Regions from separate parts of the Mesorhizobium sp. EU05-FHT14A09 genome, predicted to be linked through region 3. Evidence: riboswitches for the same ligand, from Rfam matches in the RefSeq annotation. Region 3 holds a riboswitch; each other region holds the start of a gene.
What was found. Region 3 has a riboswitch for cobalamin ahead of AC3WTO_RS21205 (TonB-dependent receptor domain-containing protein). Riboswitches for the same ligand answer to the same signal wherever they lie in the genome.

Region 1 (7,449 bases), on a different contig from region 3:
AGGGTCCTTCTCCCTCCAAGGTTCCTTGTATTTGTCGGCATTCTTGCTTTTCACGATGATTGATGCCGGGACCCGATACTCACTCCCCTCGGAATCTTCCTTGCTGGTGATATCTCCGACCATCAGCTCGACCCGACTGGCTTCCTCGAAAGGCTTGGCCATGTCCGCCACATCCTTTGCCGGCTTCTTGTCGCCGAAATAACTCCAGGCGCGGGCGAATTCGCGTCGATCGATGGCGTTGTAGAATGAGCGGACCAGCTCGGCCGCGTCCGAACGGTTGTCGATATAGGGCTTGGGCTCGGCGATGGCTGGGGGCACGGCGATCAGGCCGAAAACGATCAGCAGGCAGGCGGTCTTCATCGAAAATCTCCTGGCGGAACGAGCCGCCAAGGAATTCTTCGATTGCGGCACAGTCTGGGCATTTGACCGCTTGCCGGATCATTGGTGACAGCCCCTGCCAACTGAACCGCGATGCCAGCGCTTGTCTTCTTGGATTGTTATGTTACAACATAACAATCTGCAAACACCCGCTTCGCCCGACGGCGCGAAACTCCCCCAAACTGGAAAGCATTCATGCCCACGCACAATCGAAGGCGTCTTCCCGTCACCGTCCTGTCCGGCTTTCTCGGCGCCGGCAAGACCACGCTTCTCAATCACATCCTGCACAATCGCGACGGGCGACGGGTGGCGGTCATCGTCAACGACATGAGCGAGGTCAACATCGACGCCGCGCTGGTGCGCGACGGCGGCGCCAATCTGTCGCGCACCGACGAGCAGCTGGTCGAGATGACCAATGGCTGCATCTGCTGCACGCTGCGTGACGACCTGCTGGCGGAAGTGCGCCAGCTCGCCGAGCAGGACAGGTTCGACTACCTGCTGATCGAATCGACGGGCATTTCGGAGCCTCTGCCCGTTGCCTCGACCTTCGAATTCCGCGACGACGCGGGCAACAGCCTCGCCGACGTCTCGCGCCTCGACACCATGGTGACGGTGGTCGATGCCGCGAACCTGCTGCGCGACTACGCTTCGTCGGATTTCCTGCGCGATCGCGGCGAAGCACTCGGCGCCTCGGACGAGCGCGTGCTTGTCGATCTTCTGGTCGAACAGATCGAATTCGCCGACGTCATCGTGCTCAACAAGGTCTCGGACACACCGCCCGGCGATCTCGAGCTTGCCCGCAAGATCATCCGCGCGCTCAACCCGCAGGCCGAGCTCGTCGAGACCGACTTCAGCCGCGTGCCGCTCGACAAGGTGCTCGACACCGGCCGCTTCGACTTCGAACAGGCCGAGCAGCATCCGCTCTGGTTCAAGGAGCTGAACGGCTTCAAGGATCATGTTCCCGAAACCGAGGAATACGGCATCCGTTCCTTCGTCTATCGCGAGCGGCGCCCTTTCGACCCCGTCCGACTGCAGGCCTTCATCGGCCGGCTTTGGCCGGGCGTGGTGCGCGCCAAGGGTTTCTTCTGGCTGGCGACACGCCCCAACCATGTCGGCGAACTGAGCCAGGCCGGCGCGCTGGTGCGGACCGGCAAGCGCGGCCTCTGGTGGGCGGCAGTGCCGCGCAACCGCTGGCCCGACAACGCGTCCTGGCGCGAAGCGATGGTGCCCTATTTCGACCCGATGTGGGGCGACCGCCGGCAGGAGTTGGTCTTCATCGGCTGCGATCCGATGGATGAAGGCCGCATGCGCGCCGAACTCGACGCCTGCCTGGTGGATGAGCCCGTCTTTGCGCCTGAACTCTGGCGCGGGCTGGCCGATCCGTTTCCGAGCTGGAACGGGCCGACGGCATGATCGTCAAATTGCTGCTTTCCCTGTTCAAGGGTCGTCACCAGGCCTGCGACTGCCACCCTCGGCGCGCGCGTTACGTTCCACCCGCGGAGCGGCATGCCCAGCCCGGTCCCGGCCAAGAATCGCCATTGCCAGCCGGCGGTGGCCACAATAGGGTCGCCGCCGATGGTGCCCCGAATCGAAAGGTCCGGGGTGAAAAGGGAATACGGTGAGGTTCGTCTGAACCGAGACCGTGGCTGCCCCCGCAACTGTAAGCGGTAGCAAAGTCCGAAAACGCCACTGGCCGAGCGCCGGGAAGGCAGGACAGCGCTGTGATCCGCGAGCCAGGAGACCTGCCATCGCAGTGAGTTGACCGGACGGGGTGTGCCGGGAGGACGCTACAAGGGCGGCCCTGTCGCCATTTGGCCCTCCTTCCACACCTGATCGAACGAGGGATCGGTGGAAGGGTTTGCCGTTTTTCCGCGCGATGAAGCGATGCAATCATCCTGGCTGCAGGGCATGCCAAGAAGGGTTTTTCCATGAGCGCCGTTGTCCTGCGGGCACGTGACCTCTGCTATCGGCCGGAAACGGGCATCACCCTCGTCGAGAAGGTCGCCCTCGACGTGCACGCCGGCGACAGGCTGGCCATCATCGGTCCCAACGGCGCCGGCAAGACGACGCTGATGCGCATGCTGTGCGGCATGCTGAAGCCCGTGGACGGTTCGGTCAGCCTCGACGGCGAACCGCTCGACCGGCTACCGATGGCGGAGCGGGCCCGCCGCATCGCGGTGGTCGGCCAGTCCGACCAGCCGGACGCCCAGCTTGCCGTTCGCGACTATGTCGGGCTCGGCCGTATCCCGCATGCCGGGCTTCGCCGACGCGGCGACGACCGTGACATCGTGCTCGACGCGCTGGAGCGCACCGGCCTGCTCGCCCTGCGTGAACGCCGCATGGGTTCGCTCTCTGGCGGCGAACGCCAGCGCGCGCAACTGGCGCGCGCCATCGCGCAACAGCCGCATGTGCTTTTTCTCGACGAGCCGACCAACCATCTCGACCCGCGCGCCCGCGGCGAACTACTGGAATTCGTCGCCAGGCTCGGCATCGCCGTCGTCACTGTGCTGCATGATCTGCCGCTGGTTGCGCCTTTCGCCACCCATGTCGCCGTGATGAGCAAGGCACGCCTCGTCGCGCTGGGCACCCCGCGCGAAACCCTGACGGCGGCGCTGGTGCGCGAGGTCTTCGGCATCGACGTTCTGAGACTGCCTCACCCGGACGAACAGGACCGCGAACTGACGGTCTTCGACGTGCCGATCCGCCTTTCCCGCTGAACCGATCCCTCGACGGAGCCATCATGAAACGCCTCGCCCTCTGCCTTGCAGCAACGCTGCTTTCCTCGACCGCCTTTGCCTTCCCGGTCACCGTCGACAGCTGCGGCATCCCGCTGACCTTCGACGCCGCGCCGAAACGCGCTGTCATCAACGATCTCAACATGTCGGAAATGGCGTTTGCGCTCGGCCTGCAGCCACAGATCGTCGGCCTGACCGGCATCACCGGCTGGTACAAGGTCGACGATGCCTTCAAGAAAGCGCAGGGCTCGATCCCGGAACTCGCGCCGAAATATCCGACGCTGGAAAACCTGCTCGCAGTCGAGCCCGACTTCTTCTTTGCCGGCTGGTATTACGGTATGAAGCCCGGCGGCGACGTGACGCCCGATACGCTGGCGCCGCACGGCATCAAGACCCTGGTGCTGAGCGAAAGCTGCGTCCACCTCGACAAGAACCGGCCGGCGGCTTCGATGGACCTGCTGTTCGGCGACGTCGAGAAGCTCGGCAAGATCTTCGGCAAGGAGAGCGAAGCCAATGGCCTGGTTGCCGGATGGAAGGGAAAGCTCGCCGCCATCACCGCCAAGGTCGGCGCCCGCAGCGGCACGCGCGTGTTCCTTTACGATTCGGGCGAAGACAAACCTTTCACCGCGGGCAAATTCGCCATCCCCACGGCGATGATCGAAGCCGCCGGCGGCAAGAACATCATGGACGACCTGCCGACCAACTGGGGCAATACCGACTGGGAAACCGTCGCCACCCGGAACCCGGAATTCCTGGTCCTGCTCGACTACCAGGACGACGCCGGCTACCGGAAGCTCCTCAACTTCCTGAAGACGCATCCGGCGATGAAAGAAACCGACGCCGTCAAGAACGAGCGTTTCGTTGCCCTGCGCTATGCGGAACTGACGCCCGGCCCGGCCAACATCGAGGCCATCGACAAGATCGCCAAGGCCATGCACCCGGAGGCCTTCTGAGCGTGCCAAGCCGGTCTTACGGCGTAGCCATCGGCACAGGCCTGGCGCTGGTCATCCTGCTGGCGCTGCTGTCGATCGCCTATGGCTCGACCGTCATTCCGCTCGGCGACGTCATCGCGGCACTTGCCCGCGCCGTCGGCCTGGATGCCGGGAGCGTAACGGCGCCGGTGGAAAAGATCATCGTCGACCTCCGGCTGCCGCGCGCCATCCTCGCCATCTGCGTCGGGGCGGGGCTCGCCGTGGTCGGCGCGCTTCTGCAGACGGTGACACGCAACGACCTCGCCGATCCGTTCCTGTTCGGCCTGTCGTCGGGCGCCGCTGCCGGCGCGGTTTCGGTGATCACCGTCTTCGGTGACCGCCTTGGCGTGTGGACGCTGCCGATCGCCGCTTTCGTCGGCGGCATCGTCACCGCTTTCGTCGTGCTGCTGCTGGTCAACCGCATTCGCGGCCAGGGGCCGGAGCGGCTGATCCTTGCCGGTCTTGCCGTCTCCTTCCTGTTCACGGCACTGACCAACTATCTGGTCTTTGCCGGCGACCAGCGCGCCGCCCATTCGGTGCTGTTCTGGACCATGGGCGGGCTGGGGCTCGCCCGCTGGGGCAATATCGGCCTGGCGATCGCCGGTGTCGCCGTCATCCTGGCCTTCGCACTCCGCTACCATCGCTGGCTCGATGCTTTCCTGGCCGGCGAGAACACCGCCGAGAGCCTTGGCGTTCCGGTGACGCGCTTCCGGACACTGACATTCCTGGCCGCGGCGCTGTCGACGGCGATCCTGGTGTCCGTTGCCGGGGTCATCGGTTTTGTCGGACTGATGATCCCGCATGTCGCTCGCCGCTTCGCCGGTCCGCTGCATCTGCGGCTGGCCGTCGCCTGCGCCATATTCGGTGCGGTGCTCCTGCTCGCCAGCGACCTGCTGGCGCGCACGCTGCTGCCGCCGCAGGAATTGCCCATCGGCATCATCACCAGCTCGATCGGCGCGCTGTTCGTGGTCGCCACCCTGCTGCGCAAGCGGTTTTGAACCACAAGCCATTCCGCGCTTTGGAATAGCGCCACACTTGTTACTCACGCTGTCCTGCCTCCGCAGGCACAATGCCTGACACCAGCACCGAGTGATGCGCGACCACGTCTCGCGCCTCGATGCACGGCATCGCCCACACCAGGAGGTTCAGAACAATGACCGCATCCGCCGAAACCAGACGCGACGAGATCCTGGCCGCCCTGCACAGGCCGCCCGTGGTGACCCCGGAGGCGTGGGAGCAGGCACGCCAGCAACTGCTGGTCAAGGAAAAGGCCCACACCCGCGCCCGCGATGCGCTGGCCGCCGAGCGCCGCCGCATGCCCTGGGTGGAAGTGACCAGGGATTATGTCTTCGAGACCCCGAGCGGCAAGGCAAGCTTGCGTGACTTGTTCGCCGGCCGCCGGCAGCTGATCCTCTACCGCGCCTTCTTCGAGCCCGGCGTCTATGGCTGGCCGGACCATGCCTGTCGCGGCTGCTCGATGGTGGCCGACCAGGTGGCGCATGTCTCACACCTCCATGCCCGCGACACCACGCTTGTCTTTGCGTCGCGTGCACCGCAGGCCGACATTCAGCGCGTGAAGGCGCGCATGGGCTGGGATCGTATCCCGTGGGTGACGATCATCGACAGCTTCGATGCCGACTTCGGCGTCGACGAATGGCACGGCCACAACGTGTTCCTGCGCGACGGCGATCGCATCTTCCGCACCTATTTCATCGCTGATCGTGCCGATGAGCAGATGGGCGGCACCTGGAACTATCTCGACATCACGCCGCTCGGCCGCCAGGAGGTCTGGGAGGATTCGCCCGATGGCTATCCGCAGACCCCGACCTACAAATGGTGGAACTGGAACGACAGCTACGTGGTCGAGGCCGAACCCGACAAGGGATGGGTCGCCATTTCCGATGCTGGCGAAGAGGCGATGCGCGCCAAAGCGACGAGTGCGAAGTCATGAGCCGCGCCTGCTGCTCGATCTGGTCCGACGAGGAACAACCTCGCCGGGCCAGCGCCGGCGACGGCGTGGGCGGCAATGCCACGGCGTTGCCGGCGACCGACGAGTACGTGCTCAACCATGCACCTGTATCGAGAGCTTCGGAGTGGCTGGCGCTGGCGGCATCGCCGACCTTCGCCGCCATGGCGCTGCTGACCGGCATCATGAGCGGGCCTGCCGAGATGTTGTGTTCGTCCGCCATCGGCATGCCGCTTGGCGGCATGGTGCTGATGTATCTGCTGATGAGCGCGTTTCATCTTGCGCCGTGGCTTAAGTTTGCACGCCCCGCCGTCAAAGCTGTAGCGCGATCGCAGCCTTGTCGATGATCGACCAGACCCTGGCGATGCGGGTGTCTTCGAATTCGTAAAACACATTCTCCTCGAACCGGACGCGCTTGCCGTTGACGGGCAGGTCAAACAAGGCGCCGATCGGCGTGCAGTCGAAATGCAGCCGACTGGCGATATATGGTGGATCGCAGACCAGCAATTCGATCTGGAAGCGAAGATCGGGGATTGCGCGAAAGTCGCCCTCCAGCATCGAACGGTAACCCGCAAGCCCGACATGGGCTCCGTTGTAGTGGACGTCCTCATGCACCAAATGCGGGAGTTGGTGCCAATCCTGCCTGTTCAGGCAGTCGATGTACTGGCGATAGACGGCCATCAGGGCTTCGCGGATCATGGAGCATTCCGTGGCTGTTTGCAGGCCTCCGAACAATGCGGCTGCAGGCATTCGGTTGCACGCTTTGCCGTGAGGCTTGACCGGTCAGGCCTCACGCAGAACCTTGATCACCGCACAGGGCTCTTCGGCGCTGAAACCGGCGTCCCTTGCACGGCGAAAGACGCCGGCAGCGAAATCCGGAAACGCCGCGCCGATCCCGAGCTCGCGCGACGTCCTGGCCAGCAGGCCGACATCGGAATTGACGATGCGGATCGTGGCCTCGGCACCGTCAAACCGATCTTCGGCGATGACGCGTCCCATTTGACGCATATCCTCGCTGAAAAACGTAGCCATGCCGGCCATCATCTCGCCGAACATGGCCGTGTCGAGCCCCTCAGCTTCGCAGATCGCGGCGCCGTGGCTGAACCCGATCCAATGTGCGGCGAAATAGGCGAGCCCGGCGTTCGACAAGGTCTTGGCATGGCCGATATCTGCGCCGATGTGGCTGAGGCCACCAGCCAGCAGCTTGAGAAGCGGCTCGGCCGACGCGAACACCGCTTCTTCGCCGGAGACCAGCAGCCCCGCTTCCGGCCCGCCGATCTGCCTTGGCCAGGCACCGATCGCGCCATCGAGATAGCTGCCGTCGTGGGATCGGATCCAGGCCCCAAGCGCACGTGCCTGACCGGGCGTTCCCGAACTCAGTTGCACAACCAGGCGACCC
Region 2 (7,449 bases), on a different contig from region 3:
GTTGCGCGTGCGCGAAAACATGCTTGCGGTGAAGACGAGCTGGCAGCGCTTCGGTCGCCCCGCCGGCATGTATACGGACCTCGAAGATCGCCATGGCATCCACGGCGGCGATGTCGAGACGTCACTGATGCTGCATTTCCGCCCTGACCTGGTCGACATGGCAAAGGCGGAGAACTTCGTCTCCAACGTCGCCAAGGCTGAGAAGGCGTTTTCGCTGCTGCGCCAGACCGGCACCCACGCTTATGCCTGGATAGCCCGCGACCTGAACCCGCACGGCGTGGTGGGTGACGCTTCGATTGCCACCGCGGAAAAAGGCCGGCTGACTGCCGAGCACCAGGCCGATGGTTTCATCACCTTGCTGAAAGACGTGCGCGCGGCGAAGCTGAGCGATTGGGTGCTGTAAGCTGCTTCCACTCTTGATGGAAAGCGTCCCTTACTCGATCTCAAGCTCGAACGGCACGCCTTCATAAGCCTCGGCCCCACGGCCGATCGAAGCAATGGCCGCGACCATCCGACCCTCGCGGCCGAGGATGTTGTCGGCCACGGCGACGAGGCGCGGGTTGGGCGTCGCCGAAGGCGAGAGCCAGCGCAATGTCCGGGCCAGTTCCATCTCGTCACGCTTTGGGGCGAGAGCGGCCGCGATGATGTAGGCCGAAGCTGTCGAGCGGCTGATGCCGGCGTAGCAGTTGATTACCAGCGGCCGCGCCCGATTCCAGTTCTGCGCGAAACCAAGCAGCGCGCGCACATGCTCTTCGCCGGGCAGTGTCATACCTTCCTGCGCCTCAGCGATGTCGTGCATGACCAGATGCAGGTGATTTTCAGGCAGGATTGCCGACGGACGCACCATATCCGTGCCAGCCGCCAACAGCGATAACAGCCGCTCAGCGCCTACACGGTTAACGGTAACTTCTACCTTGGAAAGCGGGCAGACGATGATCATGCGCGTATCCTGTGTTGCAAGCCGTCCCCCTTTGAGGCCCAACGGCCAAGCGCTGCATCCAGCCGTTGCCATTCATCTTCCGAACCTGGCAATCCGGAACGCAGTGTATGCGGTCGCTCCGCGAAATGGCGTAGCAGGATGCCCGCTTGGCCCAGCGTCTTGAACAGCGCCGGCGCATCGCCGAAATCGAGATAACGGAACAACGTCGTTCCGCCGGCGACCGGCACGCCATGGCGTAAGAACAACGCGTCTAGTCGGGCAGCGTCATCGTTCAATTGCCGCCGCATCTGCTCCTGCCACACGACGTCGCCAAGCGCGCGGATGCCGTATTCCAGTGTCGGGCCGGCAACAGCCCAGGGACCAAGTTGACTGTCCAGTCGTGCAGCCGTTGCCTGGTCCGTCAGAGCGAACCCGAGCCGCACACCGGCCAGTCCGAAAAACTTGCCGAAGGAGCGTAGAACCACCAATCCGCCTCGCCCTGTATCTGTGGCAAGACTTGCTTCACGCGGGCCGACATCCATGAAGGCCTCATCGACCACGAGCAGGCCACCCTTGGTTTTCATGGCATCGGCGAGCTTGAGCAAACGTTCGCGCGAAACAACACGACCGTCCGGGTTGTTGGGGTTGACCACAATAGCGAGGTCCGCCTCGGCCAGCGCGTCAAAATCCGAGGTCTTGGCAACGGCATGGCCAGCGATCGTGGCCGCCCGTGCGTGCTCGGCATAAGTCGGCGACAGCACCAGCGCGCGGCCTGCTTTCAACAGCGCAGCAACGCGCGGCAGCAGGATCTGCGTGCCAGGGCCTGCAACGATATGCGCAGCGGATGGCGCGCCATAAGCCGCCGCGGCAACCACCAGCAATTCGGACAGCCGCGCCGCCTCGGGCAACCGGGTAAAGGCGGTGGCGGGCGGATTGAAAAGCGGATAGGAGTGCGGATTGATCCCGGTCGAGAGATCGACGAACGGCTCCGGTGCGTCAGGAAACAGCGCCCGCGCCCGGCCAAGGCTTCCGCCGTGATCAACTGCCGCAATTGCCTCGCCTGGAAGCTGCATGTCCGCCCTGACCGCCTTTCTGTCGCTGCTGATCGAAGCTCGGCTCGGCTATCCGGACCAGCTGTTTCGCGCCATCGGCCATCCGGTGACGTGGATTGGCGCCCTGATATCCTGTCTCGATCGTAGGCTCAACAGCGCCGCCGACGGCGACGCGGCGCGTCGCATGGCCGGCCTGTTCGCGCTCCTGGTCCTCATTGTCGTGCCGGCGACGATCGCTCGGATCGCCGAATCTGCCCTGCTTGCCCTGCCATTCGGCATTGTCGCCGTCGCGCTGCTGGCAAGCTCGCTGCTGTCACAGAAAAGCCTCGCCAGCCATGTCGAAGCGGTCGCCGATGCGCTCGACAGCGGCGGTCTCGTTGCCGGACGAAGAGCGGTCTCGATGATCGTTGGCCGAGATCCGGAAAAGCTCGACGAAGCTGCAGTTGGGCGGGCCGCCATCGAGAGCCTTGCCGAGAATTTTTCCGATGGCATCGTTGCTCCCGCCTTCTGGCTTGGCGTCGGCGGCCTAGCTGGCGGCGTTGCCTACAAGGCCGCCAACACCGCTGATTCCATGATCGGTCACCGCACCGAGCGGCATGAGGCTTTCGGCTGGGCAGCGGCACGCTTCGACGATCTCATCAACCTACCCGCCTCGCGCCTGACCGGTTTGCTGATCGTCGCCGCCGCGTTTTTCATCAAGGGCGCTGACCCGGCCGGAGCATGGCGCGCCATGCGCCGCGACGCTCGCCATCACCGTTCGCCCAATGCCGGCTGGCCGGAAGCCGCGATGGCCGGCGCCCTCGGCCTGGCGCTGGCCGGTCCGCGCTCCTACGGCGGTGTTCTGGTGGAAGGCCGTCATATGGGAGAAGGCGGCCGCACCGCCGTCACCAGCGCTGACATCCGCCAGGCGCTCAGGCTTTACTGGACCGCCGACATGCTGCTCATCGCGCTGTTTGGCGTCATCGCGTCGATGATGATGGCTATGTGACCAGATGTGGCCGATTCCGATCCATGAAGGCAGTAAATTCTCGGACGAATAGTATGTAATTTAGGGGAAGACACGCATTGGATGCGAGGGAAGTGCTGAAGAAGCTAATAAATCAAGAGCCGTCGCTCCTGAACACAGTTCCGCGTGATCATGGCATCTATGCGCTACGCGATCATATCGGAAACATCCGATACATTGGTATCACGAAGGGCGATAAGAACGGCTTCTACGGACGCATCTACAGTCGACACGTAACCGGATCGGAGGGCCGGAGCCACAAATTTTCCCACGCATACAATACAGGACGCATGTGGCGAGAGAAGCGTGACGCCGGCTCCGATGCCGTAATTGCAAAGCAACTACGGACCGCTTTTGTCAGGCGCTATTGCCGCGCAACGTATGTATCGGTCCCCCCTATACTTTGGACCAAGCTCTCTCAATTGGAACTTGCGGTTCAGGCAATTGCTCCTAGTGAGATGCTCGCGTGGGGAAACAAGCGCATCTTTGATCCACTACCGGAACCGAAGGAACTTGTAGATATCCTGATTAGTGACCTAGGCCTTACGTCTGGGCAACGTGCGGCCTTAGCGAGACAAGCGGCGCTATCGCGAAAGACGGGAGCCCATCAGTTTTCGTAGTGATGGATTGAATGTGTGATCCCTACGATGTCAATGTAGGGGTCTCTCGGCATTAGAACTCGATGCCCTGCTGCGCTTTCACGCCGGCTGAAAAATGGTGCTTGGTCGCCCCCATCTCGGTAACGAGATCGGCAGCTTCGATCAGTGCTGGCTTGGCGTTGCGCCCGGTGACGACGACATGAAGGTCCTCGCGCCGCCCCTTCAGTGCAGCCACGACACGATCGACATCCAGATAGTCGTAGCGCAGCGCGATGTTGAGTTCGTCCAGCACCAGCAGGCTGATGGAGGGATCCGCCATCAATTCCTCCACCTTCACCCAGGCAGCCTGCGCCGCGGCAACATCCCGCTTCAGATCCTGCGTTTCCCAGGTGAAGCCCTCACCCATCGAATGCCATACCAATTGATCGCCGAAGGCCTTGAAAGCGTCCTTTTCGCCGGTGTGCCATTTGCCCTTGATGAACTGAACGACGCCGACCCGCCGGCCATAGCCCAGCATGCGCAGGGCCAGCCCGAAGGCTGCCGTGGTCTTGCCCTTGCCGGGGCCGGTATTGACGATCAGCAGGCCCTTCTCGATCGTCTTTTGCGCTACTTCGGCATCCTGCACCGCCTTGCGCTTGGCCATTTTGGCCCGGTGACGCTCGGCTTCCTTGTCCTCGATCATGTCATTTAACCTTGAGCGGCAGGCCCGCAACAGTCAGCACCACCTCGTTGGCGACCGCTGCGACCTGCTGGTTGAGACGACCGCCCGCGTCACGGAAGCGGCGCGCCAGCGCGTTGTCCGGCACGATGCCAAGGCCGACCTCGTTGGACACCACAAACCACGGGCCGCGTGGTTTCGAAAGCATGGCAGCCAGGCTCGCGCACTCAGCCTCGACGTCATGCTCAGCCAGCATGTGGTTGGTAAGCCATAGCGTAAGGCAATCGAGCAGCACCGGACGCCCGGCAGGCAGGCGCTCCAGGGTTCCGACAAGGTCGAGCGGCGCGTCGAGCGTTTCCCAACCTTCGCCCCGACGAGCGCGATGATGGGCGATGCGTTCGCGCATTTCATCGTCGTAAGCCTGAGCGGTCGCGATATAGGTCCACGGCGCCGGCAGCGCGGTAATCAGCGTTTCGGCATGCGCGCTCTTGCCGGAGCGCGCACCGCCGATAATGAAGGTCAGGCGATCAGGCAAAGCTGTCGCGAAGGCTCGAAGCCTGCCCGGTGAAACGACCGCGCACAACGCCCACGACCGCCCCCAGCACGACCCAGAACACCAGATTGGTCAGCGTCACTGCGACCACGAACTGGTGATGCAGGCCTTCCGGAATCGGCGTGTCGTAGCTTGCCGGCTGCGGCGCGCCGACGATGTGCGGCGCGACGATCAGCGCGATGGCGAGCACTGTGAGCGGCAGTGACCGGCGGAAAGCGATCAGCGCAAGGCCGATGGCCGTAGCGACGACCGTGGAAATCCACCAGATCTGCCTGGGGATCAGATCGGCCGCTGGCATTGCAGGCAGTTCAGGCGGCAATCCAAGGCCGGGCGCCAATGTGAAGACCGCAAAACCGGCAAGCCCCCAGAACACGCCCTGGCGCCAATTGCCGATGCCGCCTGCAAATTCCGAGAAGGCGACGAGGATCAGCGCGAAACCGATGCCGGTGACGACATTGGAAAGCACATTGAACGAGAACCGCTCGACACCGTCGGCAGGTGCCCAGCCTTCCACTTCCTCAGCCGGAGCGGCGGCCGGAGCCGGCGCAGCGGAACTCATCGCGCTGGTGCCGGCATCGGCAGCGGGTGCGGCAGGTGCGGCCGCATGTTCGTGGCCGCCGGCGGCCTGTTCATAAACTTCCGCCTTCAGGATCAGCGGTACGGTTGCGTAAGCCTGCAGGCAGGCGAGGACGATGCCGGCCAACAGGCCCGCGATCGCCGCGACGAACACGACGTTGCGAAAAACAGACATGGTGGGTTCCCCCCTGGTTAGTGGCAGGGGAATGCCATCGAGTGGCGTGCGTCGTGAGCGGCGTTGTGCACGGCCTCGATGTGGGAGAAGCCGGTGAAGCCGATAACGAAGATGCCGAGCAGGCCGGCCATTGCCAGTTGCAGAAAGCGCGACTGCGATGAGGTCGAGGCGCCGAGGGAAACGGAAGCAGTATTCATTGTCTGTCCTTTCGCCCTCCACCCGAGGGCATTGCCGTCATTGCTGTCGCCGGCAGGTCTCCTGGCTTGCGGATCAGCGCCCTTCTCCACCTTCCCGAGGCGAACCTCAGTGGCATTGGAGAGGACTACCGCTCACAGTTGCGGGGGCAGCCACGGCTTCGGATGGTTTTCCCCCCTCCCCACCGTATTCCCTCTTGGTCCCGAAGGGACCGACGACGGTGGAGACTATAGGAAGAATCGCAGCGCCCGGCAAACCAAATTCCGCCATTGCCAGACGCATCAGCGTCATTGGCGCCCGGCTGTCGTCCCTACATCGATTTCGGCAGATACCGCCAGGTAACAACGGCACAGGCAGCTGCAAGGCAGCCAAGCGTGGCAAAAACCGAGCCCAGGCCGAAAAAGGCCAGCACAAGCGAGTAGACCAGGGGTGGGGTCAGCTCCGAGAAATCGAGATAGGTGCGGTAGACGGCTGCCATTTGCGGCCGCTCATAGGCGCGCACCGAGCGCATGAAGGCGGTGGAGCCGATGGCGTCGAGTGCGATGGTGAACAGGGCGCCGACCAAGAGCAGGCCGGCGGTGGCAAGCGGAATCAGTTCGCCGATGGCGCCGGCAAGCCACAGTGACACCGCCATCCCGACAAAGGCGAGCGTCATCACGTTGCGCGCGCCGTAACGCCTGCCTGCCCTGCCCCAGAAAATGGCTGAGAACAGGAGGGCGTTGCCGGCCGAAACCAGCAAGCCGCCGGCGAGTTCACCCTGGTCGGTGATGACCATGAACAGCGGACCGTAGACGAAGAACGTCGTCCAGTAGCAGGAACGGCCGAAGGCGATAAGCCAGGCGAGCCGCAATCTCGGCTGCCTGACGAAGCGTCCGATATTGGCAAACGGATTGATGGGACGGCTCTTTCCCGGCACGATCATCGGATTGTCGCCGAGACGGTAGTACCAGAACAAAGCGAGCAGGCAGAGCGCGAACACAGCCACCGCTCCGTGCGCAGCATAAATGCCATAGCGCGTGTACAGGAAGATGCCGAGCGTCGGGCCGCTGGTCCAGGCGATCATCGACCACGCCATGCGCAGCGACTCTGCCTGCATGAGGTCTGTCTTGCGGATATGATCCATGATGTAGAGGTTGAGCGTGATCGACAACGCGCTGGCACCCATCACGCGGCAGAGCATGCCGATGATCTGGCCCGGCAGCGAATGGGTGACGAAGAACAGCGATCCGATCGCAAGCAACAACGCGCCGGCCGTATAAACCCATCTGCGTGCAAAACGATGGATTAGCATCGGCATGAACAACGTGACCGAGAGGCCGAGCAGCGAGACGATCGTATAGAGGATCGAGACCGTCTGCTCGTTCTTCAGGATCTCATAGGCCTGGATCGGGATAACCGAAGCGACCGTGGCACGCGCGGCAGATTCGATGGCGTAGAGCGAAGCAAAGGTACGCGCATCCGCCGGCGGGACGGCCGGTAGCCAGATCGGATGGCGGACATGCGTGGACATGAATTCCCAGGATTCGCGACTTGCAGACGAAATTTGCGTCGCCGAGAGCCGGATCGGTAGCAGGAAACCGACGCGCTCGGGCCGGAATGCGAAGCCGGCCAACGAGTTTGCAAGGCTGGTACAACGACAGTGCCTTTGTCGCCCTTGAAACGATCGCCATCAGTCCCTTCGGCGAGATTGCGGATCGACAACAGCCACAAGGATCG
Region 3 (7,449 bases):
TCGCCGGCGCGACCCATTCGGGTCGCCTGGCTCGTGCGCCAGCAGGCGCGGCGCGCGGTCGCACGCTGGCGGTTGGCATAAGACATGGAACAGGCGCATGGCAGACCTCGAAACCCATTTCGCTGGCCGCCTGTTTCCGGTTGCCACATTGCAGCAATGTTACGGGAAACCGGCTTAATGACGCCGCAAGGCGATGGGTTATCGGGGCACACAGAACATGTCGAAATGCGGCCAGCGGCCGAGATCCTGCGGTCCCAGCAGTTGCCCCTTGAGCTCGGAGTAGGGCCATGAACGGTGACAATCGTAGCCAAGCCCGTTCATGAAAGCGAGAAACGCCGCTCTCTGTTCAACCGAGGTGCGCTTGTAGACTTCGCACAGGATGAAAGGTCTCACCTGGACGATCAGCTCGCGCATTGTCTCAAGCACGGCATGATCGTTGCCTTCGGCATCCGTCTTGATCAGGCGAACGCGCCGCAGCCAGTCGGCATTGGTGGCGGAGAGTTCGGCAAGCACGTTACAACCTTCGACTTCCAGCGGGTACATATGACCATGGAAAAGCCGGCCGAAGCGATCGAGATCGCCACCGTTGCAATAGCCGGGGTCGCTGTAGTTGAAGACGAGTCTTGACGGTTTCTCAGTCGCGGCAAAAGGCAGGATCTCGATCGGCGCGGCTTGCGTGTTGAGCGACGCGTTGGCCTTCAGGACCGGCCAGAGATAACGATTGGGCTCTACAGCGAAGACCCGCCCAGCAGGCCCGACAGCGAGCGCATAAAGGATTGTGGTGTCGCCGACATGCGCGCCAACGTCGATGACAGCATCGCCCGGCGCGAGATATCTCTTCAGCTCGTCGATCGCGCCCTGACTGATTTCGGGTGCGGCACATTTGGGATGCTGCCATACTGCGAACCGCACCGGCTCGCCATTCGACAGCCCGAACTCCTCCACCGCGTAGCTGTAGGTTTTCGGGCTTTCGCGGAAGCCGAGCGCAGCAAACACATCCCTGAGTTTCACGGCAAATCCCCACCGGCATCGCTTTCCAATCGCACCAAGCTTGCCGAAGCTCAACCGCTTTCGCATGCCGCGACGATTCGCATGGACATTGACGGACGGTTAGCCATCCCTTGCGGCAAATCGCCAACACAGCCCGCAGTGGCATTGATGGTAACCCGCGCCCTTCCTAAAATAACAATACTGCAGCGTGAGTCCCCACCGTCATGTCCGAGCAGGAAACGAACCATCGCGAACGCGAGCACCGACAGCGGGTGCTCAAAGGGGCTACGATCATCACCAGCATCCACAATTCGGAAATCCCCTGCGTCATTCGCAACCAGCATTCGAACGGCGCCGAACTGAAGGTGGCGGCCGACGCACTCATTCCCGAACGCTTCAGCCTCTACGTGCCCGTCGACGGCGTTGCCTATGAATCCATCCTGCGCTGGCGCCGCAACGATCGCATCGGCGTGCAGTTCACCGGCACGGGACCAAAACCGCGTTTTCACTACGGCTGACCGCTCGCCAAGCGCCCTCAAGATCCTGGAAAACCACCATTCTCCAGCGATCGGGGGCGAAACCCGGAATGCCTTGGTTGACGCCCGGCATTGCCGTGGCTAGCTTCGGCCTCGGAACGGGTTCCGCCGCAAGGCGGATGAAAAGGGAACACGGTGCGGCCAGACAATCGGCCTAAACCGCGACTGCCCCCGCAACTGTAACCGTTGAGCCTTCTTCCAAGATGCCACTGGCCGCCTTGCGCGACCGGGAAGGCGGAAAAGGGCGATGACACGGAAGTCAGGAGACCTGCCTGTTCCAGTCACCCATGCTTGATCACGAGGGGTGGTCAGGCGCGGTCGTCCGTGGCGGTGACACGTGAAGTGTTGCCGCATGCCGGAATGGCCGGAAGGTGAAATGCGATTGTCCGCAAATCTGCCTTCAGCTCCCTGAGCCTGCGGTTCGGAATGAACCTTGCGGCGCGATTGCGCCGTCGACCTTTTGGGGGCGGAGTTGAAGAAGACTGTTGTTCTGGCCGGTGCCGTCGCGCTGGTTTCCACAAGCCATGCCGGGGCCCAGGACCCCGGCGGAACGATGCTGGAACGCATCGTCATCACCACACCGCTGCGGCGCGAGACGACGCTGGAGCGCTCGACCTCGTCGGTGACGGTGATCGACCGCCGGAGCATCGAGCGGTCGGCTGCGCCAGACCTGCCCTCGCTGCTCAAATCCCATACCGGCGTCTCGATCGTCTCTTATGGCGGGCAAGGCGCCGCCGCCAATCTTTACCTGCGCGGCATGTCGGCCAGCCAGACGCTGCTGCTGGTCAACGGGGTCAGGGCGAGCTCGGTTACCACCGGCACGGCCTCGCTCGGCAACATCCCGCTGGATTCGATCGAGCGCATCGAGATCGCCAAGGGCGCGCATTCGGCGCAATACGGCTCCGACGCGATCGGAGGCGTCGTCAACATCATCACCAGGCAAGGCGGCCCGTGCGCAGAAGGCCGGGACAGCTGCGGCTCGGTCAGCGCCGGCGTCAGCCACCCCTGGGGCGGCACCCTGTCCGGCAATCTCGGCGGCCGCAGCGCGGGCGGCGTCGACTATTCGATCGGCGGCAGCCTGCTCGGCACGCGCGGCTATGACTTCACGCTGCCAACCGCCTTCGGCCATGAACCGGACGATGATGGCTACCTGCTCGGTTCGATCAACGGCTCGCTGTCGAAGCAGTTCGACTGGGGCCGGATCTACGGCGACGCCCTGATTTCCCGCAGCCGCGGCCAATACGATGCTTCCTATCCCGGAGCCAACGAAGTCGACACGACCAGCTTTGCCGGCAAGCTCGGCACCCAGATCAAACATTCCGAAGACTGGTCGTCGACGCTGGAGCTGTCGAGTTCGGTCGATCGATCGCGCAATTTCCGCGATGGCGTTGCCGGCGACAACCGCTTCAATTCCAGCCGCCATGGTCTGTTCGCTTCCACCACGAAGAATTTCGACACCGGCACCGTTGCACATGTGCTGACCGGCGGTGCCGAAGTCTATCGCGAACAGGTGAACTCAACCGTCGACTTCGACGTGACGGCACGCACGCTGGCAGCGGTGTTCAGCCAGTATTCGCTGTCCTATGAGGCGCTCACCATCGACAGCGGCATCCGCTACGATCACAACGGCCAGTTCGGTGGCGCCACCACCTACAATGTCGGCGCGAGCTATGAGGTCCTGCCCGACCTCAGGCTGCGTTCATCCTATGCCACCGGCTTCAGGGCACCGAGCTTCAACGAGCTTTATTATCCGAACTACTCCAACCCGAACCTCAAGCCGGAGAAATCCAGATCCTATGAAATCGGGCTGAACTGGCAGGCAACAGCCGACACCAATCTCGACATCGCCTTCTATCAGACCTGGCTGACCGACGCGATCGCCTCCAATCCACCAACCTACCTGCCCTTCAACGTGGCCAAGGCGCGTGTCACGGGTTTCGAGGCAGCGCTCGCGCATCGTTTCAGCACGGAGTGGAGCGGGAAGGTGACACTCGATGTTCGCGAACCGCTCAACCAGGACAATGGCAAATACATTCCCTATCGCGACCGGCTCAAGGCGACGGCAGAAGTGACCTATAGCCCGACCGGGCCGCTGGAGCTGTCGACGCGGGTGCTCTATGGCGCGGCGCGGTATGCCAATGCCGCCAATGCGGTGAAGCTGCCGGACTACGTCACAGTGGATTTCACCGCACTCTATGCGCTGGACACGGCATCGCAGGTGAAGTTCGCGGTCGAAAACCTGTTCGACGCGGACTATTCGACGGTGACAGACTATCGTGCGCCGGGCCGGACTTTCAATCTGAGTTTCACCCGGACATTCTGAGGGCCGGTAGGTGGCAATGCAGGCACGCAGGTCAGCGACATCGAGCAACGGGGCTTTGCCCCGAGGCCCTTGGTTATCCCTGATGGCCGGCAGCCTGTTGCTGGCAGCCGGCAGCGCTTCGGCAAACGACGCACCGAGACGCGTCGTCTCGATGAATGTCTGCACCGACCAGATGGCCATGCTGGTGGCCGGTGACGGCCAGCTTCATTCCGTTTCCTACCTGGCCAGCGATCCGGCAACATCGGTGCTGGCCGATGAAGCGCGACGCCTGGCGGTCAACCATGGCCAGGCGGAAGAGGTGTTCCTAATGCAGCCAGACCTTGTGCTTGCCGGCAGCCACACGACCCGCGCGACGGTCGGCCTGCTGCGGGACCTCGGCATCCGCGTCGAGGAATTCCAGCCCGAAACCTCCTTCGAGGACGTGCGGGCGAGCCTGAGACGCATGGGCGACATACTCGACCGGCGAGAGCGGGCGGAAACCCTGGTCACGGAACTCGACCGCAAGCTCGCCGAAGCGAAGGCACGATCGCATCCGAACATCACCGTCGCGACCTACTACGCCAATTCCTACACGTCCGGTGCCGGCACATTGATCGACGCCGTGGTGGCGGCGTCCGGCCTGACCAACCTGGCGACGAAACTCGGGCTGACCGGCACACAGCAGTTGCCGCTGGAGCTGCTGGTCATGGCGAAGCCGGACATGCTGGTGGACAGCGAGGCACGCTACGCGGCGCCCGCCCTGGCGCAGCAGACCTTCACCCACCCCGCCTACAAAATGCTCGCACAGGAGACCGGACACGTTTCCGTGCCGGCCAGATACACCATCTGCGGCGCGCCCTTCACCGCGATGGCGGTGGAGATGCTGGCGCAGGCCGCCGCAAACCGTGCAGGGCAGCCATGACCGAGATTGCCCGCTATCGCCTGCTGCTCGCCATGCTCGGCCTTCTGGTCGCGGTGCTCTTCGTGCTGTCGCTGACCGTGGGGCCAGCCGCCATCGCCTTCGGCGACGGCGTCACGGCGCTGTTGTCCGGCAAGGGGGATGCCATCGCGCTGATCATGCGCGAAATCCGGCTGCCGCGCGCGCTGCTCGGGCTGATGATCGGCGCGACGCTCGGCCTGTCGGGAGCGGCGCTGCAAGGCTATCTGCGCAATCCGCTGGCGGAACCCGGCCTGATCGGCGTCAGCGCGTCAGCTTCGCTGGGCGCCGTGCTTGCCATCTATAGCGGCCTGACCGTCGTCTTCCCGCTGGCACTGCCGCTTTCCGCCCTCGTTGCGGCGATCTTCGCCGTGTTCGTGGTGCAGGCACTGGCCGGACAGCGCTCCAACACACTGACCATCATCCTTGCCGGCGTCGCCGTTTCCAGCTTCGCCGGCGCGATGACCTCGCTGGCGCTCAACCTGTCGCCCAATCCCTTCGCCGCACTCGAGATCATGTTCTGGATGCTGGGCTCGCTCACCGACCGGTCGATGACGCATGTGTGGCTGGCCGCGCCGTTCATGCTGATCGGCTGGGTGCTGCTGGCAATGCTGGGACGCGCGCTCGATGCGCTGACACTGGGGGCCGATACCGCCGCTTCGATGGGCATCGACATGCGCCGCGTGCAACAGCTGGCGGTGCTTGGCACAGCCGCCTCGGTGGGCGCCGCGACCGCGGTCGCCGGCGCCATCGGCTTCGTCGGGCTGGTGGTGCCGCATCTGCTGCGACCACTGGTCGGCGCAAGGCCGTCGCGGCTGCTGCCGGCGTCGGCGCTCGGCGGCGCCGCCGTGGTGCTGGCCGCCGACATACTGGTGCGCCTCATCGCACCGGGACGGGACCTGAAGCTTGGCGTGCTGACGGCGATCGTCGGGGCTCCTTTCTTCCTCTGGCTTGTCTATCGCGAACGGCGGAGGCTGGCATGAGCCTGCTTGCCGTTTCCGGCCTTTCGGTTTCACTCGGCCAGCGGCGCGTGCTGGACGATGTTTCCTTCGCCATCGGATCGGGCGAATTCGTCGGGCTGATCGGCCCGAACGGCGCGGGAAAGTCGACCTTGCTGAAGGCAGGCCTCGGCCTGGTGCCGTCGCAGGGCGGCATCTCTATCGGCGGGCACGACGCGGCCAAGCTCGGCGCGCGGGAGCGTGCCGCCAGGATCGCCTATGTCGCGCAAGAACACGAGATCGCCTGGGCTATCCCGGTCGAAGCCATCGTCGCGCTGGGGCGCACGCCACATCGGCCGGGCTTCGCCGCTGCGTCGCCAGCCGATCATGCGGCCGTGGAACAGGCGATGCGGCGCATGGAGGTCGACCGTTTCCGCGATCGACCCGCCACAGACCTTTCCGGGGGCGAAAAGGCACGCGTGCTGATCGCGCGCGCACTGGCCCAGAAAACGCCCCTGCTGCTGGCGGACGAACCAACGGCGGGGCTCGATCCATCACACCAGATCGCGCTGATGCGCCTGTTCGCCCAACAGGCGAAACAGGGACGGAGCGTGGTTGCCTCGCTGCACGACCTTGGCCTGGCAGCGCGCTGGTGCAGCCGCCTCATCCTGCTCGACCAAGGCCGCATGGTCGCAGATGGTGCTCCCGACAGCGTGCTGACGGCGGAAAGCCTCGCCCGCGTCTACGGCGTCGAGGCTTATTTCGGCAGCTCCGCCGGGCGCACCATCATCCAGCCGCTCGACCTGGTGCGGTCCGAAGACAAACAGGAGAACGATGATGACCGAACTTGAACCGCTGTTGCAGAGGCACCTTGGCGACTGGCGGTCGGGCTGGAGCATGGGTTCCTTCGGCGCCATCGCCGAGTTCCATCAGGACGCGGACGAACAGCCGGTGATCGATGAGCCGCTGGAGCTGACCCGCGCGACACGGCGCGGCGCCATCCGGCTGGAGCGCCGGCGCCTGGCAGAGGCGACGGCGATTGCCTATGAGACGCTGAGCCCGAAACGGCATCGCTGGAGCCACGCCGTGGCGCTGTGCCTGCCGGCAGCACATGCGCGACGCAACGAACACACGGTGCTGACCGAGATCGGCCCCGACGACGACGCCATCCGCGGCATCGACCGCACCGGCATCCTGTTCGACATGGGGCTCGGCCTGGCGCAATGCGATTTCTGCATCCGCACCAGCGACCCCAAGCTGCTGGGTGAACTGCGCGCCCATCTCGGCCGGTCGCTGTTCGAGCCGGGCAATGGCGCGACCGCCGCCATCATGGCCGCGCATCCACATCGCGTCGCCCTGACAGCGCTCGGGCGTGTCGAGGTCTACCAGAAGATCGGTGGCCCGGACACCGGCGGCGTTTCACCGGCCGGACCGCACACGCATCTCCTGCCCAAACTGCTGGCCAGCGGCCGCACCCATTCGGCCAACACGCCGATACCGCAGGGGTTGCTGCCGCTCACCTTCCTGCATCCGGGCAATCCGGTGATCGGTGCGATGGGCGAGGACCAGCCCTTCGACGTCGACCTGCACGAGGCATTCCAGGACCTGTTCAGACGCTATGGAACTGCCGAAGCCCGCATGGCGAAACAGGCCGTCAGCGTGGCACTCGACACGGGTGCGGCTCCACGAAACTGGAGCGCTCCGGTCAGCCGGGCTGCCAAGACGGCGGCACGCATCGCGCTGCGC
Region 4 (7,449 bases), on a different contig from region 3:
TCATCGAAGGCCCGTTGATGGCTGGCATGAATGTCGTCGGCGACCTGTTTGGCGCTGGCAAGATGTTCCTGCCGCAGGTGGTGAAATCCGCCCGTGTGATGAAACAGGCGGTCGCGGGATTGTTGCCGCACATGGAGGCCGAGAAGCTCGCCAATGCCGCCGCTGGCATCGACAATGGCGAACGCCAGAGCGCCGGCAAGATCCTGATGGCCACTGTGAAGGGCGATGTCCACGACATCGGCAAGAACATTGTCGGCGTGGTGCTCGCCTGCAACAATTACGAGATCATCGATCTCGGCGTGATGGTGCCGGCAACCAAGATCCTGGAGACGGCGCGCAATGAGAAGGTCGATGTGATCGGCCTTTCCGGCCTCATCACCCCATCGCTCGACGAAATGGTGCATGTGGCTTCGGAGATGGAGCGCGAGGGGTTCGACATCCCCCTGCTGATCGGCGGGGCAACGACCAGCCGCGTCCATACCGCGGTCAAGATCCATCCGCGCTATCACAAGGGACAGGCCGTCTACGTTACCGACGCCAGCCGCGCCGTTGGCGTCGTCTCGAGCTTGCTCTCGCCCGAAATGAAGACGGGATATGTCGACACGATCCAGGCGGAATACCTCAAGGTGACCGAAGCGCATGAGCGCTCGGAGCGGGAAAAGCAGCGACTGCCGCTGGCCAGGGCACGTGCCAACGCACACCGGGTCGATTGGACCGGCTACCAGCCGCCGAAACCGTCCTTCCTCGGAACCAGGGTGTTCGAAAACTGGGACCTTGCCGAACTTGCCCGCTACATCGACTGGACGCCATTCTTCCAGACATGGGAACTGAAGGGCCGCTACCCCAAGATCCTCGAAGACGAAAAGCAGGGGCCGGCCGCGCGCCAGCTGTTCGATGATGCGCAGGCGATGCTCAAGAAGATCATCGAGGAAAAATGGTTCGCGCCGAAAGCCGTTATCGGCTTCTGGCCGGCAAACACGGTTGGCGACGACATCCGGCTTTTTGCCGATGAGGGCAGGGAAGGGGAACTGGCCACTTTCTTTACCTTGCGCCAACAACTGACCAAGCGGGACGGCAAGCCGAATGTCGCACTTTCGGATTTCGTCGCGCCCGCGGACAGCGGCAGGCCCGACTATATCGGCGGCTTCGTCGTGACGGCCGGTATCGAGGAGGTCGCCATCGCCGAACGCTTCGAGCGGGCCAATGACGACTACAATTCGATCCTGGTGAAGGCGCTGGCCGACCGTTTTGCAGAAGCCTTCGCGGAGCGCATGCACGAGAAGGTGCGCAAGGAATACTGGGGCTATGCCGCCGATGAGAACTTGGCGCCCGACGAACTGATCGGTGAGCCCTATCGCGGCATCCGGCCAGCGCCCGGTTATCCGGCCCAGCCGGATCACACCGAGAAGGTGACGTTGTTCAACCTGCTGGATGCCGAGGAGAGGATTGGCGTTCGCCTGACCGAAAGCATGGCAATGTGGCCCGGCTCGTCGGTTTCCGGGCTCTATCTGGCACAGCCAGAGAGCTACTATTTCGGGGTCGCCAAGGTCGAGCGCGATCAGGTCGAGGATTATGCGCAGCGCAAGGGCATGGGCGTTGCCGATGTCGAGCGTTGGCTTGGGCCGATTCTCAACTACGTGCCTGCGCCATTTGCAGAGGCTGCCGAGTAATCGCAGCCTGTCGCCTTTGCACTGCGCCGATGTCGCTTTCGTCATCGCACCGGCGCGGCGTCCGTGATCAGATCGTGATGTTCAAGGTGCTCTGCGGCGAACCATGCCGCAGGGATAATTGGGAAGCCGGTTTGATGCCGGCGCTGCCCCCGCAACGGTAGCGAAGCTTCTGTCTCGACGACAGCCACTGGGCGAAGGCTTGGGAAGGTGTCGAGACGGGTCCGCCAAGGACAGCTTCGGAGCCCGGAAACCAGCCGTGGACTTTTTGGAACTCGACTGATCGCGGTGGGCGGTCAAGAGGCAGAAAGCCGTGCGCCGGTCGAAGACCGTCCAACATGGCCATCTACCCTCCATCACCACCAGTTCAGTCCTTTGACGAGGACAGGACATGGACACACGTCATGAAATGCTGAAGCTCATTCGCTCCAGGCGCGATGGCTTCTCGCTGGAACAGCCCTTCTACACCGATCCGGATTTCTTCAAGCTCGATATGGAGTTGATCTGGTACCGCGACTGGCTGTTCGTCGGTCATGACTGCGAGATCACCAAGCCCGGCAGTTTCTTTACTGTCCAGATCGGCGCCTATCCAATCGTGCTGGTGCGCGACCGCGAGAACAAGATCCGCGCCTTCCACAATTCCTGCCGCCATCGCGGCAGCCGCGTCTGCACCGTCGACAAGGGCACCTCTGCCCGGCTGGTCTGCCCCTATCACCAGTGGACCTACGACCTCGATGGCAAGCTTTTGTTCGCCCGGCAGATGGCCGAAGGCTTCGACCGTAACGACTACGGGCTAAAGCCGGTCGCCTGCGAAAGCGCCGGCGGCTACATCTTCGTCTGCCTGGCCGACCAGCCGGCGGACTTCGCCCCCTTCCGCCAGATGATGGAGCCCTATTTCCTGCCGCATCGCCTGGCTGACGCCAAGATCGCCTTCGAAAGTACCATCGTTGAAAAGGGCAACTGGAAGCTGGTCTGGGAGAACAACCGCGAATGCTATCATTGCGCGGGCAACCATCCGGAATTGTGCAAGACCTTCCCGGAAGCGCCTACCGTGACCGGCGTCAACGGCGTCGAGGACGACCCCGAGTTGCTGGAGCACTGGGCGCGCTGCGAGGCCGCCGGGCTGCCTTCACGTTTCGTCATCGATACGGCTGGTCAGTACCGCACGACACGCGCGCCGCTGCTTCCACACGCGGTGAGCTACACCATGACAGGCCAGCGCGCCGTGCAGCGCGACCTCTCCGACGGTGTCGCCACTGATCGTATCGGCACCCTGATGCTTTACCATTATCCGACGACGTGGAACCACATTCTCGGCGATCACGCGGTGACGTTCCGCGTTCTTCCCATCAGCGCCACCGAAACGGCGGTGACCACCAAATGGCTGGTGCACAAGGATGCCGTCGAAGGTGTCGACTACGACCTGCAGAACCTGATCCATGTCTGGACGCTGACCAATGACGAGGATCGCCGCATCGTCGAGGAGAATGCCTTCGGCATCAACTCGCCGGCCTACCAGCCGGGGCCGTATTCCGAATTGCACGAAGGCGGCGTCATCCAGTTCGTCGAGTGGTATGCGCGTTTCATGGAGCCTCGGCTGACCGAGGGCGAAAGACCTGCGCTGCGCAGCGTCGCCTGAGGCCACTGCAATGAACGCCGTTACGAGCATCCACCTCTATCGCCATCTCGACGAGATGGCGCCATGGAACGATCGCCTGCAGGTGCTGGAAGTGGCCGGCATCACCGATGAAGCGCCCGACGTGAAGACGTTCACCTTCCGCTCGGATGCGCAGACCTGGTTCCGCTACAAGCCGGGCCAGTTCATCACGCTGGAGCTGCCGACGGCCGAGGGGCCACTGATGCGCACCTACACACTGGCCTCGTCACCGTCACGACCGCTTTCGATCGCCATAACTGTCAAGGCGCAGGCCGGCAGCGTCGGCACGCGCTGGATGTTCGACAATCTCAAGCGGGGCTCGCGCATCAAGGCACGCGGCCCAGCCGGTGATTTCTCGCATCACAACCACCCTGCCGCGAAATATCTCTTCGTTTCGGCCGGTTCCGGCATCACCCCGATGATGTCGATGCTGCGCTGGCTGAACGACTGTGCGCCATGGACGGACATCGCCTTTGTCAACTGCGCCAGGCGGCCGGAAGAAATCATCTTCCGCAAGGAGCTTGAGCTGCTCGGCGCCAACATGCCGGGGCTGTCGCTCGGTTTCATGATCGAAGAGCGGTCCAGCCGCGAAAGCTGGTTCGGGCATATGGGGCGGATCGATGCCGTCAGGTTGCCGCTGCTGTCGCCCGACTTCCATGAGCGCGAGGTGTTCTGCTGTGGACCGGATCCGTTCATGCGCGCCGTGCGCGGCATGCTTGAAGCCGCCGGCTTCGACATGGCCCACTACCACCAGGAGAGTTTCGGTGCTCCTCCGGCGGAGGTCCTGCCACCGGACACGACGGAGGCTGGTGCTGCAATACCGGTAGAGACGGCCGTGCTGGTGCGTTTCACTGGCTCCAATGTCGACGGGCACTGTGTTCCTGGCCAGACGGTGCTGCAAGCGGCGAGGGCCAGTGGCGTTCGCATCTCGGCGGCCTGCGAGTTCGGCCTGTGCGGCACCTGTCGCGTCAGGAAGGTCTCGGGCGACGTCGAGATGAACCACAATGGTGGCATCCTCGATGAGGAGATCGCCGACGGCTACATCCTCGCCTGTTGTTCAAAGCCGCTCACCGCGCTGGAGATCGAGGCATGACCATCCGCGACGACGAGAAGACTGTTGTGGCGCGGTCGCGAAAGGTCGACCGCATGATCCTGGCCGCGATCTCTCCGCTGCCGCCACCGGAGGAGGTCTTTGCCGACTGGCTGATGTCCGTACCGGCCGGCATCAGGCTTGAGATCGCCGCACAACGACAGATCGAGCTGATCGACCGCCGTGGATCGATCCCCCCAGACGTCATCGTGCTGCGCAGCCTTCTGGCGGCTGTTGCCTGCTCGGACGATTGGCCAAGACCTGTCCCCAATCTTTGAAGATTTGGCTCAGCCCGCGCCAACCCTGCCAAGCCAACGACGAGTAGCCAGCGATGAGCATAGCGCACCTCCAACAATCATCTCCTGCCGATGACGTGATCGGCGACCTGATCACAGCGCATCGGCAGGGACATGGCCTTGCCCGCCCGTTCTACATGGATCGCGCGATCTTTGAGCGTGACATGGAGCGCCTGTTCCGTCGGCACTGGCATTGCCTGGCTCACGGCAGTGTCATCCCCAACTCCGGCGACTTCGAGCTGTTTCGGCTCGGTGACGAGCAGATCATCCTCACGCGCGCGGCCGATGGCGCGATCCACGCCATGCTCAATGTGTGCCGGCATCGCGGCGCGGAGGTCTGTACCAAGCCGAAAGGCAATGCACGTTTCTTCGTCTGTCCCTATCACGCCTGGACCTACACAAATGACGGATCATTGCGTGCCGCGCGCCTGATGCCGAAGGATTTCGACCGCAGCGCCCACGGGTTGAAGAAATTGCACGTTCGCGTCGCTGCCGGGCTTGTCTTCATCTCCTTCGCCGAGACGCCGCTCGACTTCGACCCGATCGAGCAGTCGCTGCGCACCAGCTGCGGCCAATATGGCTGGGGTGAAGCGAAGGTCGCGCATCGCGAACTCTATCCGCTACAGGCGAACTGGAAACTGGCGGTCGAAAATTACGTCGAGTGTTATCACTGCGGACCGGCGCATCCCGAATATTCGCAGACCCATGCGCTGGAGCAGCCACTCGAGATGATCGAGAAGCTCAACCAGGCGATGGAGGCGCGCACCTGCGCGCTGGGCATCGAGGTCGTCAGTGGCGATCGCTGGCAGAATTCGGCAACGGGGCAGGAGGCGATCCACACCTTCCGTTACGCGCTTTATGACGGCGTCTCCACCGGTAGCCGGGACGGCACGCCGGTGGCGCCGCTGATGGGCCGCTTCGCCGAATATGATGGAGGGGTCACCTCGATCCATCTCGGCGGCACGACGTTCCTCGTCTGCTACCCCGATCACGGCATGATCTACCGCTTCATCCCCAAGACGGCCGATACCTGCGAAATGGAGTTGATCTGGCTCGTGCGCGGCGACGCCGAGGAAGGCCGCGACTACGACCTCGAAAAGCTGACCTGGCTTTGGAAGGTCACCACTGAAGAGGACAAGAAGATCATCGAACACACCGCGTGCGGCGTGCGCTCGCACTACTTTGTGCCCGGCCCGATCGCGCCGATGGAGCATAACGAGCTTCGCTACATCAACTGGTATCTGGAGGAAATCGGGCGCCGTTAGAGCGTTTCCGTTTCTCACGGAAACGCGGAAACGCTCTAACTCTTTGTTTTCACGCAATTCCGGACGGAAAACCGTTGCACACTTTTCCTGGAATTGCCCGTAGCGAAAAACTTGGCGGGAAGTCCAACAGGGAGGATAGGATGAGCAGAAACAGAGGCGTGGTCTATCTCGGACCGGGCAAGGTCGAAGTCCAGGACATCGAGGACCCCAAATTCGTGGCACCGGATGGCCGACGCATCGAGCATGCCGTGATCCTGAAAGTGGTCTCCACCAACATCTGCGGCTCCGACCAGCATATGGTTCGCGGACGCACGACTGCCGAAGCAGGACTGGTCCTTGGCCATGAGATCACCGGCGAGGTGATCGAAAAAGGCGGCGACGTCGAAATGCTCGAAGTCGGCGATATCGTCTCCGTGCCCTTCAACGTGGCTTGCGGACGTTGCCGCTGCTGCAAGGGACAGGACACCGGCGTGTGCCTGACCGTAAATCCGTCCCGCGCCGGCGGCGCCTACGGCTATGTTGACATGGGCGGCTGGATCGGCGGGCAGGCCCGCTATGTCATGGTACCCTATGCTGACTTCAACCTGCTGAAGTTCCCCGATCGCGACCGTGCCATGGAAAAGATCCGCGATCTCACCATGCTGTCCGATATCCTGCCGACCGGCTTCCATGGCGCCGTTCGCGCCGGCGTCGGTGTCGGCTCTATCGTCTATATCGCCGGTGCGGGACCGGTCGGCCTGGCGGCGGCCGCGTCGGCCCGTATCCTGGGCGCTGCCGCCGTCATGGTCGGCGATTTCAACAAGGAACGGTTGGCCCACGCAGCCCGGGTCGGGTTCGAACCCGTCGATCTTTCCGCGAGCGACCGGCTTGGCGACATGATCGCTGAAATCACCGGCTCCAACGAAGTCGATTGCGCGATCGACGCAGTCGGTTTCGAAGCGCGCGGCCACAGCGGCGGCGAGCAGCCGGCAATCGTGCTGAACCAGATGATGGAGATCACCCGTGCTGCCGGCTCGATCGGCATTCCCGGGCTCTATGTGACGGAAGATCCGGGCGCCGTCGAAGCTGCGGCCAAGCATGGCAGCCTTTCGCTGCGCTTCGGCCTGGGATGGGCCAAGGCGCTATCGTTCCATACCGGACAGACGCCGGTGCTCAAATACAATCGGCAATTGATGCAGGCCATCCTGCATGACCGCCTGCCGATCGCGGATATCGTCAACGCCAGGGTGATCTCGCTCGAGGACGCAGCACGAGGCTACGAGAGCTTCGATCACGGTGCTGCCGTCAAATACGTGCTTGACCCGCATGGCGATATTTCGAAAGCTGCCTGAGTGGGACGACCAAAAAGGGTCGCAACGGTGGTGCAAGCCATGGGAAAACCGGAAGCCTGCACCACCCCCTGATGGCAAACCGGCAGCTGCCGGGGTTTGTTCGAGCCTGGAGATTGATCCATGAATTCCCCGGCGAAGCTGCG

Region 1: linked by a shared signal. The riboswitch ahead of AC3WTO_RS22670 (ABC transporter ATP-binding protein) and the one ahead of AC3WTO_RS21205 (TonB-dependent receptor domain-containing protein) in region 3 are both predicted to bind cobalamin.
Region 2: linked by a shared signal. The riboswitch ahead of AC3WTO_RS10620 (CbtB domain-containing protein) and the one ahead of AC3WTO_RS21205 (TonB-dependent receptor domain-containing protein) in region 3 are both predicted to bind cobalamin.
Region 4: linked by a shared signal. The riboswitch ahead of AC3WTO_RS07775 (aromatic ring-hydroxylating oxygenase subunit alpha) and the one ahead of AC3WTO_RS21205 (TonB-dependent receptor domain-containing protein) in region 3 are both predicted to bind cobalamin.

The regions. Positions count from the first base shown of each region.
Region 1 is NZ_JBYTDF010000007.1:188,140-195,588, forward strand. Features, by position in the region: gene AC3WTO_RS22660 (DUF1176 domain-containing protein) at 1-360, opposite strand, end outside; gene zigA (zinc metallochaperone GTPase ZigA) at 574-1,791, shown strand; cobalamin riboswitch at 1,938-2,142, shown strand; gene AC3WTO_RS22670 (ABC transporter ATP-binding protein) at 2,307-3,095, shown strand; gene AC3WTO_RS22675 (ABC transporter substrate-binding protein) at 3,119-4,066, shown strand; gene AC3WTO_RS22680 (FecCD family ABC transporter permease) at 4,069-5,082, shown strand; gene AC3WTO_RS22685 (DUF899 domain-containing protein) at 5,238-6,035, shown strand; gene AC3WTO_RS22690 (hypothetical protein) at 6,032-6,397, shown strand; gene AC3WTO_RS22695 (ester cyclase) at 6,363-6,749, opposite strand; gene AC3WTO_RS22700 (NAD(P)-dependent oxidoreductase) at 6,834-7,449, opposite strand, start outside.
Region 2 is NZ_JBYTDF010000002.1:662,931-670,379, forward strand. Features, by position in the region: gene AC3WTO_RS10585 (creatininase family protein) at 1-403, shown strand, start outside; gene AC3WTO_RS10590 (tyrosine phosphatase family protein) at 434-940, opposite strand; gene cobD (threonine-phosphate decarboxylase CobD) at 937-1,992, opposite strand; gene cbiB (adenosylcobinamide-phosphate synthase CbiB) at 1,991-2,959, shown strand; gene cobO (cob(I)yrinic acid a,c-diamide adenosyltransferase) at 3,650-4,258, opposite strand; gene cobU (bifunctional adenosylcobinamide kinase/adenosylcobinamide-phosphate guanylyltransferase) at 4,260-4,769, opposite strand; gene AC3WTO_RS10615 (CbtA family protein) at 4,762-5,538, opposite strand; gene AC3WTO_RS10620 (CbtB domain-containing protein) at 5,556-5,735, opposite strand; cobalamin riboswitch at 5,770-5,964, opposite strand; gene AC3WTO_RS10625 (MFS transporter) at 6,044-7,243, opposite strand; gene AC3WTO_RS10630 (MFS transporter) at 7,403-7,449, opposite strand, start outside.
Region 3 is NZ_JBYTDF010000006.1:149,994-157,442, reverse strand. Features, by position in the region: gene AC3WTO_RS21215 (FkbM family methyltransferase) at 199-1,011, opposite strand; gene AC3WTO_RS21210 (PilZ domain-containing protein) at 1,215-1,508, shown strand; cobalamin riboswitch at 1,610-1,816, shown strand; gene AC3WTO_RS21205 (TonB-dependent receptor domain-containing protein) at 1,999-3,849, shown strand; gene AC3WTO_RS21200 (ABC transporter substrate-binding protein) at 3,932-4,750, shown strand; gene AC3WTO_RS21195 (FecCD family ABC transporter permease) at 4,747-5,748, shown strand; gene AC3WTO_RS21190 (ABC transporter ATP-binding protein) at 5,745-6,554, shown strand; gene AC3WTO_RS21185 (DUF6925 family protein) at 6,541-7,449, shown strand, end outside.
Region 4 is NZ_JBYTDF010000002.1:87,552-95,000, reverse strand. Features, by position in the region: gene metH (methionine synthase) at 1-1,670, shown strand, start outside; cobalamin riboswitch at 1,738-1,943, shown strand; gene AC3WTO_RS07775 (aromatic ring-hydroxylating oxygenase subunit alpha) at 2,059-3,306, shown strand; gene AC3WTO_RS07770 (FAD-binding oxidoreductase) at 3,317-4,417, shown strand; gene AC3WTO_RS07765 (hypothetical protein) at 4,414-4,692, shown strand; gene AC3WTO_RS07760 (aromatic ring-hydroxylating oxygenase subunit alpha) at 4,746-5,975, shown strand; gene fdhA (formaldehyde dehydrogenase, glutathione-independent) at 6,116-7,306, shown strand; gene AC3WTO_RS07750 (GlxA family transcriptional regulator) at 7,427-7,449, shown strand, end outside.